Regions from separate parts of the Mycobacterium sp. JS623 genome, predicted to be linked through region 1. Evidence: riboswitches for the same ligand, from Rfam matches in the RefSeq annotation. Region 1 holds a riboswitch; the other holds the start of a gene.
The links. A riboswitch is a leader RNA that binds a small molecule or an ion and turns the genes downstream of it on or off. The one in region 1 is predicted to bind S-adenosylmethionine.
Positions count from the first base shown of each region.

Region 1 (7,571 bases):
CCGATCTGGCACACCGCGGAAAACCGCGAGACCGTCGCCATGCTGCCTTTGTCGAAGTACTTGAACGGCTTTCGCGCCGTTGGGTCGCCACCCTTGAGTTCAGCCTTGATCTGTTTCGTGGCGTACACGGCGCCCTGGATCGCGCCCTGCGCCTGGCCGGGCACGCCCGGCACGCTCATCAGGTCCCCGATCACGAAGACATTCGGATGACCCTTCACCGTGAGATCCTGCTCGACGACGACCCGGCCGGCCCGATCGACCTCCGTCCCGTCGGACTGCTCGGCGATCTGCCTGCCGAGCGGGCTGGCCTGCACGCCGGCCGACCAGACCTTGACGGCGCACTCGATGCGGTACTCCTCGCCGTTTTTCTCCTTGACAGTCAGGCCCATGTAGTCGACGTCGGTCACCATCGTGTTCAGCTTGACCTCGACGCCCATTTTCTCCAGCCGGCGCTGCGCCTTGAGTCCGAGCTTCGGCCCCATCGGCGGCAACACCGCGGGCGCGGCCTCGACGAGAATCACCCGTGCCTGCGCCGGGTCGATCGTCCGGAACGCCCCGGTCAGGGTGCGGTCCGCGAGCTCGGCGATCTGGCCGACCACCTCGACGCCCGTTGGTCCCGCGCCGACCACGACGAACGTCAGCCGCCGTTTGCGTTCCTCTTCCGACGTCGTCACCTCGGCCGCTTCGAACGCACCGAGGATCCGACCGCGCAATTCGAGTGCGTCGTCGACGGTCTTCATTCCGGGCGCAAAAGCCTCGAACTGGTCGTTGCCGAAGTACGACTGCTGCGCGCCCGCCGCAACGATGAGGCTGTCGAACGGCGTGACCCGCTCCCAGTCGAGCAACTTGGAGGTGACGGTCTTGTTCTTCAGGTCGATCCCAACGACGTCGCCGAGCAACACTTCGGCATTCTTCTGCTTACGCAAGATGATTCGCGTCGCGGGCGCGATCTCACCGACCGAGAGGATGCCTGTCGCTACCTGGTACAGCAGCGGCTGGAACAGATGGTGGGTGGTCTTCGCGATCATGGTGACGTCGACGTCAGCGCGCTTGAGATGCTTGGCGGCGAACAGGCCGCCGAAGCCCGAGCCGATGATGACGACGCGATGGCGCTTGTGGCTGCCGGATTCGCTCATTGGCCGACCCTAACCCGTCAATCACACCGGCGAGTGTGGGGTTAATACACACTTCACGCGGGTTTCGCGTGACACAAGTCCACACTCGGCGACAATTAAGGACTGTATTCGACCGTCACCGGCGCGTGGTCGGACCACCGCAGCGCGTACGCCTCGGCCCGCTCCACCCATCGGCCTTCGTCTCGGCCAGCCACGGCAGCAGCCCGCGGTTCTGGTCGGACCGCTGCTTGATCGCAGCCCCGATGCCGTTGACATTGATGGTGGTGATGATCACTGCCCCAGACGGTAGCCAGCGGGCTTGCGGTACCGCCGGTATCGCCTTTAGTGTCGGGCCTATGACCGACCGAGCACCGATTCACCTGGGTTCCGGCGAGCCGATGCTTTTGCTGCATCCGTTCATGATGTCCCAGAGCGTGTGGAAAGGCGTTGCACCGCTGATTGCTGGCACTGGCCGTTACGAGGTGCTCGCCCCGACCATGCCCGGCCACAACGGCGGCGTCAAAGGCAGGTTCTTCCTGGACACCGCCGAGCTGGCCGACGACATGGAACGTCGGATGGACGAACTGGGCTGGGACACCGCACACATCGTCGGTAACTCGCTGGGCGGCTGGGTGGCCTTCGAGCTGGAGTGCCGCGGGCGAGCCCGGACGCTGACCGGGATAGCACCGGCCGGTGGCTGGAGCCACCTGACGCCCGCGAAGTTCGAGATCGTCGGCAAGTTCCTGGCCGGCTTGCCCGTTTGGCTGGCCGCCAAGGCGCTCGGCCCTCGCGCCCTGAAGCTGCCGTACGTCCGTCAACTCGGCTACGTGCCGATCAGTGCGAGCGCCGACAAGCTCAGCGACGAGGACTGGCTCGACATCATCGACGACGTGACCCACTGCCCGGCGTACTACCAGCTGTTGGTCAAATCCCTGTTGCTTCCCGGCCTCCAGGAGCTGGCCGATAGCAGTGCGCCGACGCATCTGGTCATCTGCGAGAAGGACCACGTGCTGCCGCACCCACGGTTCACCCGGCACTTCACCAAACACCTGCCGGAGGCCACGGAAATCACGCATCTGGACGCCGTCGGACACATCCCGATGTTCGAAGCACCGCAGCGCGTTGCCGACCTGATCGTCAGCTTCGTCGACCGGTACGCGACGCCGCCGCGCAAGGCCTTCGGCTAACCCTTTGTCACCGGGTCAGCCCGTCGCGCCTTCCAGCGCCGAATTCAGCGTCTTGCTCGGCCGCATCACCGCCGCGGTCTTCTCGGGGTCCGGATAGTAGTAGCCGCCGATGTCTACTGAATTGCCTTGCACCTCAGCGAGTTCGGAGATGATCGCATCTTCGTTCTCGGCCAAGGTCTTGGCCAGCTTGGCGAAGTGATCGGCCAGTTCCTTGTCCTCAGTCTGTTCAGCGAGTTCTTGAGCCCAGTACATCGCGAGGTAGTACTGGCTGCCGCGGTTGTCGAGTTCACCGGTCTTGCGCGACGGATTCTTGTTGTTGTCCAACAGCTTTCCGATCGCGGAGTCGAGCGTCGTGGCCAGCAGCGCGGCCCGCTTGTTGTCGGTCTTGCGGCCGAGGTCCTCGAAGCACGCGCCGAGGGCGAGGAACTCACCCAGCGAATCCCAGCGCAGGTGGTTCTCCTCGACCAGCTGGTGCACATGCTTGGGCGCCGAACCGCCTGCGCCCGTCTCATACATGCCGCCACCGGCCATGAGCGGCACGATCGACAGCATCTTGGCGCTGGTGCCCAATTCCAGGATCGGGAACAGGTCGGTCAGGTAGTCGCGCAAAATGTTGCCGGTGACGGCGATGGTGTCCTGCCCACGGATGAGGCGCTCCAGCGTGTATCGCATCGCCCAAACCTGCGGCATGATCTGGATGTGCAGGCCTTCGGTGTCGTGATCGGCGAGGTAGGTCTTTACCTTCTTACGCAGTTCGACCTCGTGCGGCCGCTCGGTGTCCAGCCAGAACAGCGCTGTCATTCCTGACGCACGGGCCCGCGTCACAGCCAGTTTGACCCAGTCTCGAATCGCCGCGTCCTTGACGACCGGCATGCGCCAGATATCGCCGGTCTCCACATTCTGCGACAGCAGCACCTCGCCGGTGTCGATGTCGACGATGTTGGCGACGCCGTCGGTGGGGATCTCGAACGTCTTGTCGTGGCTGCCGTACTCCTCGGCCTTCTGCGCCATGAGGCCGACGTTGGGAACGGTGCCCATGGTGGTCGGGTCGAACTGTCCGTGCGTCTTACAGAAGTTGACCATCTCCTGGTAGATCCGCGAGAAGGTCGACTCAGGGTTGACCGCCTTGGTGTCCTTGGTCCGGCCGTCGGCGCCATACATCTTGCCGCCGAGCCGGATCATCGCGGGCATCGACGCGTCGACGATCACGTCGCTTGGCGAATGGAAGTTGGTGATGCCGCGGGCCGAGTCGACCATCGCCACCTCGGGCCGATGTTCGTGCACGGCGTGGATGTCGCGGATGATCTCCTCGCGTTGCGCGGTGGGCAGCGACTCGATCTTGTCGTACAGGTCGGACATGCCGTTGTTGACGTTGACGCCGAGCTCGTCGAGCACCTGCTGGTGCTTTTCGAAAGCCTCCTTGTAGAACACCTTGACCGCATGGCCGAACACGATGGGGTGGCTGACCTTCATCATCGTCGCCTTGACGTGCAGCGAGAACATCACGCCGGTCTTGTAGGCGTCCTGGATCTGCTCTTCGAAGAAGTCGCACAGCGCCTTGCGGCTCATGAACATGCTGTCGATGATGTCGCCCTCGTCGAGCTGCACCTCGGGCTTGAGCACGATGGTCTCACCGCTCTTGGGTTCGAGCACCATCTTGACCTTGCGCGCCTTGTCGAGCGTCATCGACTTCTCGCCGTGATAGAAGTCGCCGCGCTTCATGGTCGCCACATGGGTACGCGAGGCCTGCGACCACTCACCCATGCTGTGCGGATGCTTGCGCGCGTACTCCTTGACCGCGTTGGGGGCGCGACGGTCCGAATTTCCTTCGCGCAGAACGGGGTTCACCGCGCTGCCGAGAATCTTCGCGTAGCGATCCTTGATCGCCCTTTCCTCGTCGTTCTTCGGCTCGCCCGGATAGTCCGGCAAGTCGTAGCCCTTGGCCCTCAGTTCCTTGATGGCGGCCAGCAACTGCGGCACCGACGCGCTGATGTTCGGCAGCTTGATGATGTTGGTTTCGGGCAGATGGGTGAGCTCGCCGAGCGTGGCCAGGTTGTCCGGCACGCGCTTTTCCTCGGGCAGGCGGTCGGAAAACTCGGCGAGGATGCGCGCCGCAACGGAGATGTCACTGGTTTCGACGTTGATGCCCGCCGGCTCGGTGAAGGTCTGGATGATCGGCAGGAAGCCGTAGGTCGCAAGCAACGGCGCCTCGTCGGTCAGCGTGTAAATGATGGTCGGCTGCTCGGCGCTCATTGTGTTGTCTCCCGGCGTCAGTATCGGATCTATTCGTGCTACTCGCGGGCCAGACTACAAGCAGCATCGGGTACGCGAAGGGCCAGCTTGGCTACTGATCAGTAGCTTCTGTGCTGGGCGAACATAGGGAAATTCTCCCGATGTCTGGGCCGCTGTGCCACCGCGACCATGGCGGGGAGCGGTCGGGACGAAACCCGCCGGTGGCATCCAGTCAGCGGCATGCGATACCCTTCTCATCGGTCATGAGTGCCAGCGTCAAGCCCCGGCTTGCTGGCCGGCAACCCTCCAACCGCGGTGGGGTGCCCCGGGTGATTGACCAGGTTGAGTAGCCGCAACTGGCTACCGGCAAGCGCGGGTCCGTTGTGACGGGCCCCCAGAGACAGATGGAGGTCCGTTTCGCATGAGCACGCCAGATGATCCGACGGCACAGTGGTCGTTTGAAACCAAGCAGGTCCACGCCGGTCAGACGCCCGATATCGCGACCAATGCGCGGGCGCTGCCGATTTACCAGACCACGTCGTACACGTTCAACAGCACAGAGCACGCCGCCGCCCTATTCGGCCTCGCCGAGCCCGGCAACATCTACACCCGGATCATGAACCCGACTCAGGACGTCGTCGAGCAGCGCATCGCGGCGCTGGAAGGCGGCGTCGCCGCGCTGTTCCTGGCGTCCGGTCAGGCCGCGGAAACCTTCGCGATCCTCAACCTCGCCAACGCGGGCGACCACATCGTGTCCAGCCCGCGGCTCTACGGCGGCACCTACAACCTGTTCCACTACACGCTGCCCAAGCTCGGCATCGAGGTCAGCTTCGTCGAGAACCCCGACGATCTGGAGTCCTGGCGCGCGGCAGCCAAGCCGAACACCAAAGCGTTCTTCGGTGAGACCATCTCGAATCCGCAGAACGACATCCTCGATATCCCGAACGTCGCGGCCATCGCGCATGACGCCGGTGTGCCGTTGATCGTCGACAACACCGTCGCCACCCCGTACCTGATTCAGCCGCTGTCCCACGGCGCCGACATCGTCGTGCATTCGGCGACGAAGTACCTGGGCGGACACGGCGCGGCGATCGCGGGCGTGATCGTCGACGGCGGCACCTTCGACTGGACCAACGGCAAGTTCCCCGGCTTCACCACGCCGGACCCGAGCTATCACGGCGTGGTGTTCGCCGAACTCGGCCCGCCGGCATTCGCATTGAAGGCCCGGGTGCAACTGCTGCGCGATCTCGGCTCCGCGGCCGCGCCGTTCAACGCGTTCCTGGTCGCACAGGGACTGGAGACGCTGAGCCTGCGCGTTGAACGCCATGTGGAGAACGCGCAAAAGGTGGCGGAATTCCTGGCGGGGCGTCCTGACGTGACGTCGGTGAACTACGCCGGGTTGCCGACCTCGCCGTGGTACGAGCTCGGAAAGAAGCTGGCCCCCAAGGGAACCGGTGCGGTCCTGGCGTTCGAGCTGGCCGGCGGCATCGACGCGGGTAAGGCGTTCGTCAATGCGCTGACGCTGCACAGCCACGTCGCGAACATCGGCGACGTGCGCTCGCTGGTGATCCACCCGGCGTCGACGACGCACGCGCAGCTCACCCCGGAAGAGCAGTTGGCCACCGGCGTGACACCCGGCCTGGTGCGACTGGCGGTCGGCATCGAGGGCATCGACGACATCGTGGCCGACCTGGAGCAGGGCTTCGCCGCGGCCAAGCCGTTCAGTGCATCGGCGGCGGCCGACCCGAAGACCGCGGCGGCGTTCTGATGACGGTGATTGACGTGAGTACCACGACCCTGCCCGCCGAGGGCGAAGTCGGCTATGTCGACATCGGCCCGCTGACGCTGGAGAACGGCGCGGTCATCGACGACGTCACGATCGCAGTGCAACGGTGGGGCGAACTGTCGACCAACCGCGACAACGTCGTCGTCGTGCTGCACGCGTTGACCGGCGACTCACACGTCACCGGCCCGAGTGGCCCTGGCGACGAGACCGAAGGTTGGTGGGAAGGTGTCGCCGGCCCCGGCGCGCCAATCGACACCGACCGCTGGTGTGCGGTGTCCACCAATGTGCTCGGCGGCTTCCGCGGGTCGACGGGCCCGAGCTCGCCCGCGCCAGACGGAAAGCCTTGGGGCTCAAGGTTTCCGCTGATTTCCATCCGCGATCAGGTCGAGGCGGACGTCGCTGCGCTGGCTGCGCTTGGCATCACCGACGTAGCCGCGGTGGTCGGCGGCTCCATGGGCGGCGCACGGGCACTGGAGTGGATCGTCAGCCACCCCGATGCGGTGCGCGCCGCGCTGGTGTTGGCCGTCGGTGCTCGCGCGACGGCCGATCAGATCGGCACGCAGAGCACGCAGATCGCGGCCATCAAGTCCGACCCTGGCTGGCAGAACGGCGACTACTACGGCACCGGACGTTCGCCCGATGTCGGCATGGAGATCGCGCGGCGCTTCGCGCATCTCACGTATCGCGGCGAGGAAGAGCTGGACAGCCGCTTCGGCAACACTCCGCAGGACGGTGAGGATCCGGCGACGGGCGGCCGCTACGCGGTGCAGAGCTATCTGGAGCACCAGGGCCGCAAGCTGCTGGCGCGCTTCGACGCCGGCACTTACGTGGCGCTGAGTGAATCGCTGTCGAGCCACGACGTGGGTCGCGGTCGCGGCGGCGTCGAGGCGGCCCTGCGCGGCTGCCCGGTTCCGACGGTCCTCGGCGGCATCACGTCCGACCGGCTGTACCCGCTGCGGCTGCAGGAGGAATTGGCCGAGCTGTTGCCTGGTTGTACCGAGCTGAACGTGGTCGACTCGATCTACGGCCACGACGGATTCCTCTTGGAGACCGAGGCGGTGGGCAAGTTGATTCGTCGGACGTTGGAGCTGGCCGAGCGGTGACCGACCCCAGGCAGCGGCGTTCACTGTCGTTCGGCGCAGAAGCCGCGGCATACGAGCGGGGCCGACCGTCGTACCCACCCGAAGTGATTGACTGGCTGCTGCCCGCTGATGCACGCGACGTGCTCGACCTCGGCGCCGGCACCGGAAA
Region 1 covers NC_019966.1:1,197,620-1,205,190, reverse strand. Annotated here, with positions in the region: gene MYCSM_RS05735 (NAD(P)/FAD-dependent oxidoreductase) at 1-1,136, opposite strand, end outside; partial or broken gene MYCSM_RS36860 (exodeoxyribonuclease III) at 1,306-1,410, opposite strand; gene MYCSM_RS05730 (alpha/beta fold hydrolase) at 1,472-2,302, shown strand; gene MYCSM_RS05725 (NADP-dependent isocitrate dehydrogenase) at 2,318-4,555, opposite strand; SAM riboswitch class IV at 4,794-4,913, shown strand; gene MYCSM_RS05720 (bifunctional o-acetylhomoserine/o-acetylserine sulfhydrylase) at 4,956-6,302, shown strand; gene metX (homoserine O-acetyltransferase MetX) at 6,302-7,423, shown strand; gene MYCSM_RS05710 (class I SAM-dependent methyltransferase) at 7,420-7,571, shown strand, end outside.

Region 2 (7,571 bases), 1.6 Mb from region 1:
TGGGACGCGACCTCAAAGGTGTGGCGCATCCACCCCGGCCGCGCCGAACAACTTGCGGCTACCCTATGGCGCCTCGGCTACTCCGTTCGCGGCGCGTGGTGATTCACGGTGATGACGAATGGGGCTCCCGGTAGGGTAGCCGAGCGCAACTCCCGCAACACATTTGGGGACATCACCTTTGATGACCAGGACACGGGACAGCAGCGACATCAGGACAGTGAGGATCGCATCTACGCCCGGGGCGCCCGGCTGCACAGGGAGGCGGGGTGGCGTGCACCATTGCCGATTCCGCCGGGTGCAAAATATCCGCCGCCCAAGGGCTACACGGGACATCATGGACACTGGCCCAGTGACGAGCAGATCGCCACATGGGCACGGGAAGAACACGGCCTGAGTAACCTCGCACTCCGAGTGAACTACGGGCTCATCGGTATTGATGTCGATGCCTACGACGCCAAGACTGGGGGCCTGACGCTCAAGGAAGCCGAATATCGGTGGGGTCCGCTGCCTGCTACGTATCGCTCGTCGTCGCGCGTCGATGATGAAGTCAGCGGCATTCGGGTTTTTCGGGTGCCGGTGGGCGTGTTCTTTCGGAGCGTGATTGAGTTCAAGGATCTGGGGCGGGGGGACATCGAGGTCATCCAACCCCATCACCGCTACGTCACTGCCTGGCCGTCCATCCATCCGAAGAACGCACAGCGGTACCGCTGGTTGGGCCCAGACGGCACGCTGCTGCCTGAAGGCGAGGTGCCTCGCGTAGAGCACCTCTCCGAGCTGCCCGAGGCGTGGGTGACTGCGTTGGCCAAAGACTCGGTTCGCGAAGAGGTCTTCGACGGATCGGCTCCCAACCGACCCAAGGCGAACGATGCGGTGGTCGACGAGCAGGTCTACCACCAGCTCATGGAGCTGACGGACAACGGCGTGCCGGACGAGGTGGTCGGTGCGAGGCTGCAGAAAGCCCTGCTGGAGCTGACTGGCGGAGCAGGCAGCCGCTACGACCACACCCGTGACGACGTCGCCGCGCTGATGCGGATGCACCACTCGGGCCGTGTCGGGGTACCGAGCGCGTTGTCCACATTGTTCACCGCCTACGTGCTGGAGGTAACCGATACCCGGCCTCGCAAGGTGGCCGAGGCGGAGTTCTGGCGGTTCACTGAGGGTGCGGCCCTGCTCATCGCGGCGACCTCCCCTAGTGACCCGTGGCAGACGATGGGGACAGCCAGCTCAGGTAACGGAGAAGGCATTGGAGGTCATCCCGATACTGGAGAGGACGGGCCATCATGGTGTCCGGTCGACCTCACAGACCTGCTCAATGGCGTCCGTGAGCCATTGCTGCCAAGCTTGTTTGAGCGATCCGACGGGCAGTGCCTCCTCTATCCCGGCTTGGTGCACAGCTTTCATGGTGAGTCTGAATCGGGGAAGTCGTTGGTCATCCAGGTTGAATGTGTACGCCGGATCAATAGCGGTCAGAAGGTGCTCTACCTCGATTTCGAGTCGGATGCGGTGTCCGTCGTCGACCGTCTTCTGGAGTTCGGCGCTGATCCTGCCGCCGTTGCCGACCACTTCCGCTATGTGCAGCCAGAGGTCCGACCGGACTCCGTGGCGGAACGGCGGGCATGGGACGAGGTGCTCTCCGGCACTTACGCACTGGCCGTCATTGACGGGGTGACGGACGCGCTCGGCATCTTCGGCTGTTCGACGAAGGACAATGATGACGTTTCCCGTTGGCTTAGGGCGGTGCCGAAGCTGATCGCCGCCAGAACCGGTGCCGCCGTGGTGCTCATTGACCACGTAACTAAGGACGCTGGCACCAGGGGGCGCTTCGCCATCGGGGGCCAGGCCAAGATGGCCGGGCTGAGCGGCGCTGCGTACACCGTGGAGGTTGCCCTCCCGTTGGGCAAGGACATGCGCGGTGAGGTGGTGCTGCGGGTGGGCAAGGACCGCCCCGGATGCGTGAGGGTGCACTGCGGCCCTTTCCGGAAGTCCGACCGCACCCAGGAGGCGGCCCGGATCATCATCGACTCGACGGTCGCCCCGCCGACAGTGACTGTCGGCGCCCCGGGTATTCGAAGCGACGAAAACTCCTGCGGCCCAGCTGTCTTTCGTCCGACGAACCTGATGCAGCGCGCAAGCGAGGCGATCGAGCAGCACCCCGCGGAGCTGACGAAGACCAAGGTGGCGGAGGCGGCCGGCGGGAATAAGCAGGCGATGCTGGCGGGCATCGACATTCTCCGGAGCGAGGGTTACGTGGAAACCGCGAAGGGCCGATCTGGATACGACGTGTACACCTCACTCAAGCCATACCGCGAGACGGACGACGAGCGGTCGGATCGGTATGCCCACTCCGGGAACGCCTTACGCACAGACTGAGTGGTTCTTGGTTCCCCGGTTCCTATACCGGGGAACCCGGGAACCAGCTCCAACAGGTTCTGGGGAACCAGAGGGAACTACTGGGAACCACCACTTGGATTTCGAAAAAACGGAAGCCCACAGCGCGCATCGTTCGTCCGACCTGCCCATCGGACGGGCGGTTCCAACAGGTTCCCGGGAACCAGAAGGAACCACCGGGAAGTACTGGTATTCAGAGACATTCATGCCGGAGTTAGTAGGAATCAAAATTCAAGAAAAATTGAGTAAGGGACAGATACGAACTCCGGCAAGGTATCCAAGCACGGGGAGGATCGTGGACTCAGAGCGGTGGGCTGGGGTTTCGTGTCGCATGGCTGTGCAGAACGTACAAAATGTCAAGAGCAGTTCAAAACCTAGTAAGACTTAGTGCAAGCCGAGAGCAGTTTCCCGGCAACGTAGTACGACGCCATCAACCAAACCCTAAGGGTTTCCGTCCACCCAGCACCTGCCCTTGCTCGTCGTCATCAAGACCTCTTTGACGTCCGCCGGGTCGACGGTGCGAAAGTTGAAGTCCTTCTCAGCTACGCTTTCCCACTTATCCGTCGCTGCTCGGCGGCGGTTCTGGTCATGACTGCTGCTCCAGCATCCATTCCGTCCTCCAATCGTGTTGTTTCCGTTGGTGTGTCTGAATACTTCATCTGGCCCTTTTCTCTTGCTCGGCAAGCCACTCCCGTACGACCGACATTTTCCAGACGCGGCGCCTGCCGAGCTTGAAGCTGGCCGGACCCTCGCCGATGTTGGCCCAGTAGCGCCATGTACTGGCCTTGGTTCCGGTCAGTGCCTCAAGGTCCTTGGCACCCATGATCTCTCTATCCACCTGATCTAACTTCGTGCTATCCCCCTGATCGACCTTCGTGCAATCCCCCACATCTACCGCGGGGCGCTTAGCCCGAATTGCATTGGTGTCCTGGTCGATTGCGCTTCGCAAGTCTTCCTCATCATTATCGGACATAGAGTTGTTCTCCGAGTCTCGTTGTGTCGCTGAGTAAATCGTCTGCGTTCACCTCAGCTCACTATAGAACGCTACGGCGTGCTGCCGCCCCCGGTGACGATTCCGGGTTGCGTAGGTCGGTTGGCCGACACGTCCGGCTGGGGCTGCCTGACGTTGGGACACGACGTGCCGCTCCGGATGCCCGCCTAGCCGCTCGGGTCCGGCTGGCGGCCCGGAGTCCATCGCCGATGAAATGTGCCCGTGCCTAGTCGAGCCTCGTAGGATGGAGGTGCTTCATGAGATGTCGTCGCCAAGCTCCGACTGGACGGCACGCCAACCCCACGCTCATTGGGTGGCTCGGATGAACGAAGCGGCCTGGCACCGGCCGGTGCGGGCAAGAGCGCCTCCGGTGCGGAGGCCCGACTGAGGGGCGGGCGAATGAACGGGAACTCGAACTCCAACGATGACAAGGGCGCGGGCCAGATCGCCATGACAGACGACTTGTTCGGGTGGCCTGGTGACGGCGTGCACTGGGCGTGGCAGCGGTGTGGCCGCTGCGAATACCGGAAGGTCCGGGTGCACTCGACCAACCCCGACCACCTGGTTCGCCGCGCGGCGTCGCCGACGAATGTCTCGCCCGTGCAGATCGCCGACCGGTACGCGGCCGGGCGCAGGCATGGCTGAGCTGGACTTGGTCAGGCTGCGTGAGTTGGCGGCCGAACTCGGCTACTGGCCTGCCTCCACCGACGAGGAGCACGTCGCCCGTCTGCGTGCCCAGGACGCCCGCTATGACGAGCAGGTGGCCCAGGACCCCGACGGCGCCAAGTGGCAGAAAATGATGGGTGTCCCCAGTTATCGGAGAAATCAAAGGACACAGTCATGAGCGCCGAGCGTGGATGGATCGGTGAGCCACAACCAGAGAGACAGTGGCATAACTCCCACTACTCACGGGAGGCCGACAGGATTGCCGTCCGCGATCGCGGGACGGTCCCAATCACCGATGACGAAGCGCATGACTGACCACTGCGATGGCGTGGAGGACTGGGCTGCGCACCATCGTGGCCAGGGACACGATCCCGACGCTGCGCCGACGACGGGGAACTCGGCACAGTGGGACTGCGACTGCGGCGGTATCAACCGCATCCTCACCGTCGAGCAGATCGCAAAGAAGTTCGCGCACTCGAAGGACCGTCCCCAGTCGCTCAACCCCGACTTCCCGGTCCCTAATACGCCGCCGAGCAAGCCGCCCTGCGGATAGCGGTCCAGTATGCGGCGGGGAGATCTCGGCCCATGGTGAGGCACGCGATTGACGTGTTCCCCTTGGAGGGAGGTTCGATCCGCCATGACGACGACAATCGCCCCGTCAATGTGCACGCCCGGCCCGGCAGCTTCTGCTCAACCAGAAGGGTCGTAGCGCCGCCTCCTGACGAAATCGTCGAGGTCTTCCGACTGGACAAACGAGCGCCGACCGATCTTGACGAGCGACAGTTCCCCGTCCTTGACCAACGCGTAGAACGTGGTGGGGCTGATGCCGCCCAGCTGATGTCGGACTTCCTTAACCGGCAAGAGGTGCCGCATATGTTTCTTGTTGCACCATGGGCATAGGAGAAAATCGTCCTGGGGTATCTCGGGTAGTTCACCCGCGCGTGACGGCGCCGGAGTTGGGCGCTCCTGTTCGAGAGCTGCTGCGCGGACGGCCTCGTTGACGACGTCGCGGATGGCTTGGGCGAGCCGGTCGGCGGCGTCGCTCATCGCTGGGCGGTTCGGCGCTTGCGCTTGACGCCAGCCGCCTCCAGGGTCTGGTAGATCGCTCCAGCGACATGGCGTCCCCAATCCTGGGGCCGACGGAGGTTCTCGCCGCACGCGCATTCGACGGGGTAGCGCACCAGGCCGTGCTGCTGGATGACGTCGGCCATGGCGCCCTCGGCGGCGACCGCGGCCCAGTCGATATCTTTCGCCGTGCTCCTGAATATCAGTGAGATCCGGTTGATCTGATCCTGGCTGAGCGGCGGGGCCTTTGCGACCAGCTCTTTGACTTGGTCGGCGTGGCGGTAGCGCCCGCAAATGGCACACCACTCGCTGCCGCGGGGAAATCGGTGGTCGCAGTTGGGGTTTCCTTCGTCAACCATGCGAATCATCCTTTCGGGTCATCGTTTGCGCCGAGGCCGGTCGACATCCTGGACAAACTCCGTGCATTCACATGACCAGCACTTAAACCTGGGGTTGGGCGGGTCGACGCCGGGTCCGTAAGTGGTCCTCATCCCGTGAGCGCCATCGCCGTGCCCGCACTTGCAGAACAGTGTCTGTCGCCTCGGCTTGCGCTCAATGGCGTTCTTGACACTGGCCGACTCCTCAACCCCTTTAACCGCGATTGACCGATCCGGGACGTGCGGGCCCTCGCGTTTGCGGGGTTTAGCGGACGGATCGTTCCAGTGAAAGCTGATGGGCCGCATAAGCTTTTCGTCGATCTCATCGAGGTCGACGCGCAGCATTCGATGGCTACGGCCTATGGAATAGCCCGTTAACTCTCCGTCGGCAATGAGCCGACGCACGGTGCGGTCACTGATCTTCAGGTATTCAGCGGCCTCGGCGATGCTGATGTACCGGCGGCTCACCGCTTGCGCCGCCGCGTCTGTGCCGATTTCAATGCCATCCGCTGCATGTGAGCCTTCATCGCCCAGTCGACACGCTTGGCGCGCTCCTGCGGAGTGAGCTCGCCGTCCGGATCGACCTCCCGCTCAAGCTTCGCGTAGAAGCCCTCGCGCGCTGGCCTGGTGGCCATGTAGCGGTCTTCGGTGTTGGCCCACCGGGTATACGCACCGATTCGGCCGCGCAGGCTGCGCTCCGATGCACTCGGCCCCGCGTCACGGGCTCGCCTCTCCAGCTCCGCGCGACGGGCACAGTCCCAGTGGGCATCCCAGATGTTCCCGTCCTCGTCGACGTGCGCCACCCCCTGGGCCACTTTCCTTCCGCAGTGGCGGCAGTGCGCCTCCGGGCGCCAGGCGTCGTGGGTCATTACGTTCCCCAATAACTCACACGGCCGAGTTCCAATAGGGACTCGCGATCAACGCGGATGCTCCTCTCGCCGACACGGCGAGCCTTGAGCTTGCCGTGGGCGATCATCCTCCGGATCGTCTTCGGATCCAGCTGGTAGTACTCGGCCGCCTGCTTGATGGTCACCCATCGCGGCAGTTCATGATCGCTCACCTTGACCGTCCCCTCGCGGAGCGTCTCCTCAGAAGTTCAGTTTGTCGCGGTCGTATGGGCAGTACGCCAAGACGGAGTCGACCACCAGATCAGCTGTCTGCTGGTGTGTTAGCCACTGGTGAAACGTCTGGGACATTCGGTCGAGCACATCCGGCACATACCCCCCACCGCTCGGGCCGAGATCGATGGTGTGGCAGATGCTGTGACCCTCCTGGACCAGTGGGTGCGGGAACTCTCGGATCCCGTCATTAGCCAGTTTCTGTAGGAAAACTTCGTCATCCGTATCCGCACTCGCCGTCGCTGCCAGGATCAGGGAGAAAGAGACTGAGGCGACTGCAGGGATGCTCGCCCTCATGACAACTTGCTCGCGTTCTGCTCACAGAAGTCGGCCACGGCGAACCCGACGAGCGCATTGATTTGTAGCTGGCTGAGGTTCGACCAGTTGCGCTTGATACCCGCATCCACGACATCGTGGCTGTGGTCATTGAGGGCAAGGCAGATGCCATGGCCCAGCCCAACCTCATCTCGGCCGTTGGTCATCCCGAGCGTCTGCGGCAGGATGCCCTGTCCGGCAAGCTGCTCCAGGTACTGGGCCTCAGCCTGGGTGAAGATCCCAGTGTCTGCTCGTGCGGCCGGTGCCAGGATGAGGGGTGCGGTCAGGGCCACTAGGACGGTGACGAGTTTCGTCCGTTTACCTAGGTGCTTGGGGACGTCGATCACTTGATCCCCAACTTGTCGTCGCAGTCGAGCAGGGCGAGCGTGAGTGGCGGATCCCCACCTGCGTTGTGAATCATCTGAGCCTGTGGGTCGGTCCGTACCTTGATCTCCCACTCCTGCTGATCGGCTGTGATGCATCGCTGCAGCTTTTGGTCTTGCGAGTTGTACCAAAACGTCCAACATGTGACACCGATGACGATCATCACACCGGTGATCATTGCTGCCTTCAGGTTCATCCTTCGTTGTCTCCCAACGCTACTGGCAATCGTGTGAACCGAGACCAGCCACTTCTGTCAGCCAGCTAAGA
Region 2 covers NC_019966.1:6,077,858-6,085,428, reverse strand. Annotated here, with positions in the region: gene MYCSM_RS35405 (bifunctional DNA primase/polymerase) at 112-2,370, shown strand; gene MYCSM_RS38935 (helix-turn-helix transcriptional regulator) at 3,044-3,361, opposite strand; SAM riboswitch class IV at 3,633-3,747, shown strand; gene MYCSM_RS29550 (hypothetical protein) at 3,779-4,024, shown strand; gene MYCSM_RS29545 (hypothetical protein) at 4,017-4,223, shown strand; gene MYCSM_RS29540 (hypothetical protein) at 4,353-4,598, shown strand; gene MYCSM_RS38530 (helix-turn-helix domain-containing protein) at 4,736-5,092, opposite strand; gene MYCSM_RS37410 (hypothetical protein) at 5,089-5,469, opposite strand; partial or broken gene MYCSM_RS38525 (helix-turn-helix domain-containing protein) at 5,803-5,955, opposite strand; gene MYCSM_RS36340 (hypothetical protein) at 5,952-6,356, opposite strand; gene MYCSM_RS29515 (helix-turn-helix domain-containing protein) at 6,356-6,547, opposite strand; gene MYCSM_RS29510 (DUF732 domain-containing protein) at 6,576-6,902, opposite strand; gene MYCSM_RS29505 (DUF732 domain-containing protein) at 6,899-7,267, opposite strand; gene MYCSM_RS37405 (hypothetical protein) at 7,264-7,500, opposite strand.
Region 2: linked by a shared signal. The riboswitch ahead of MYCSM_RS29550 (hypothetical protein) and the one ahead of MYCSM_RS05720 (bifunctional o-acetylhomoserine/o-acetylserine sulfhydrylase) in region 1 are both predicted to bind S-adenosylmethionine.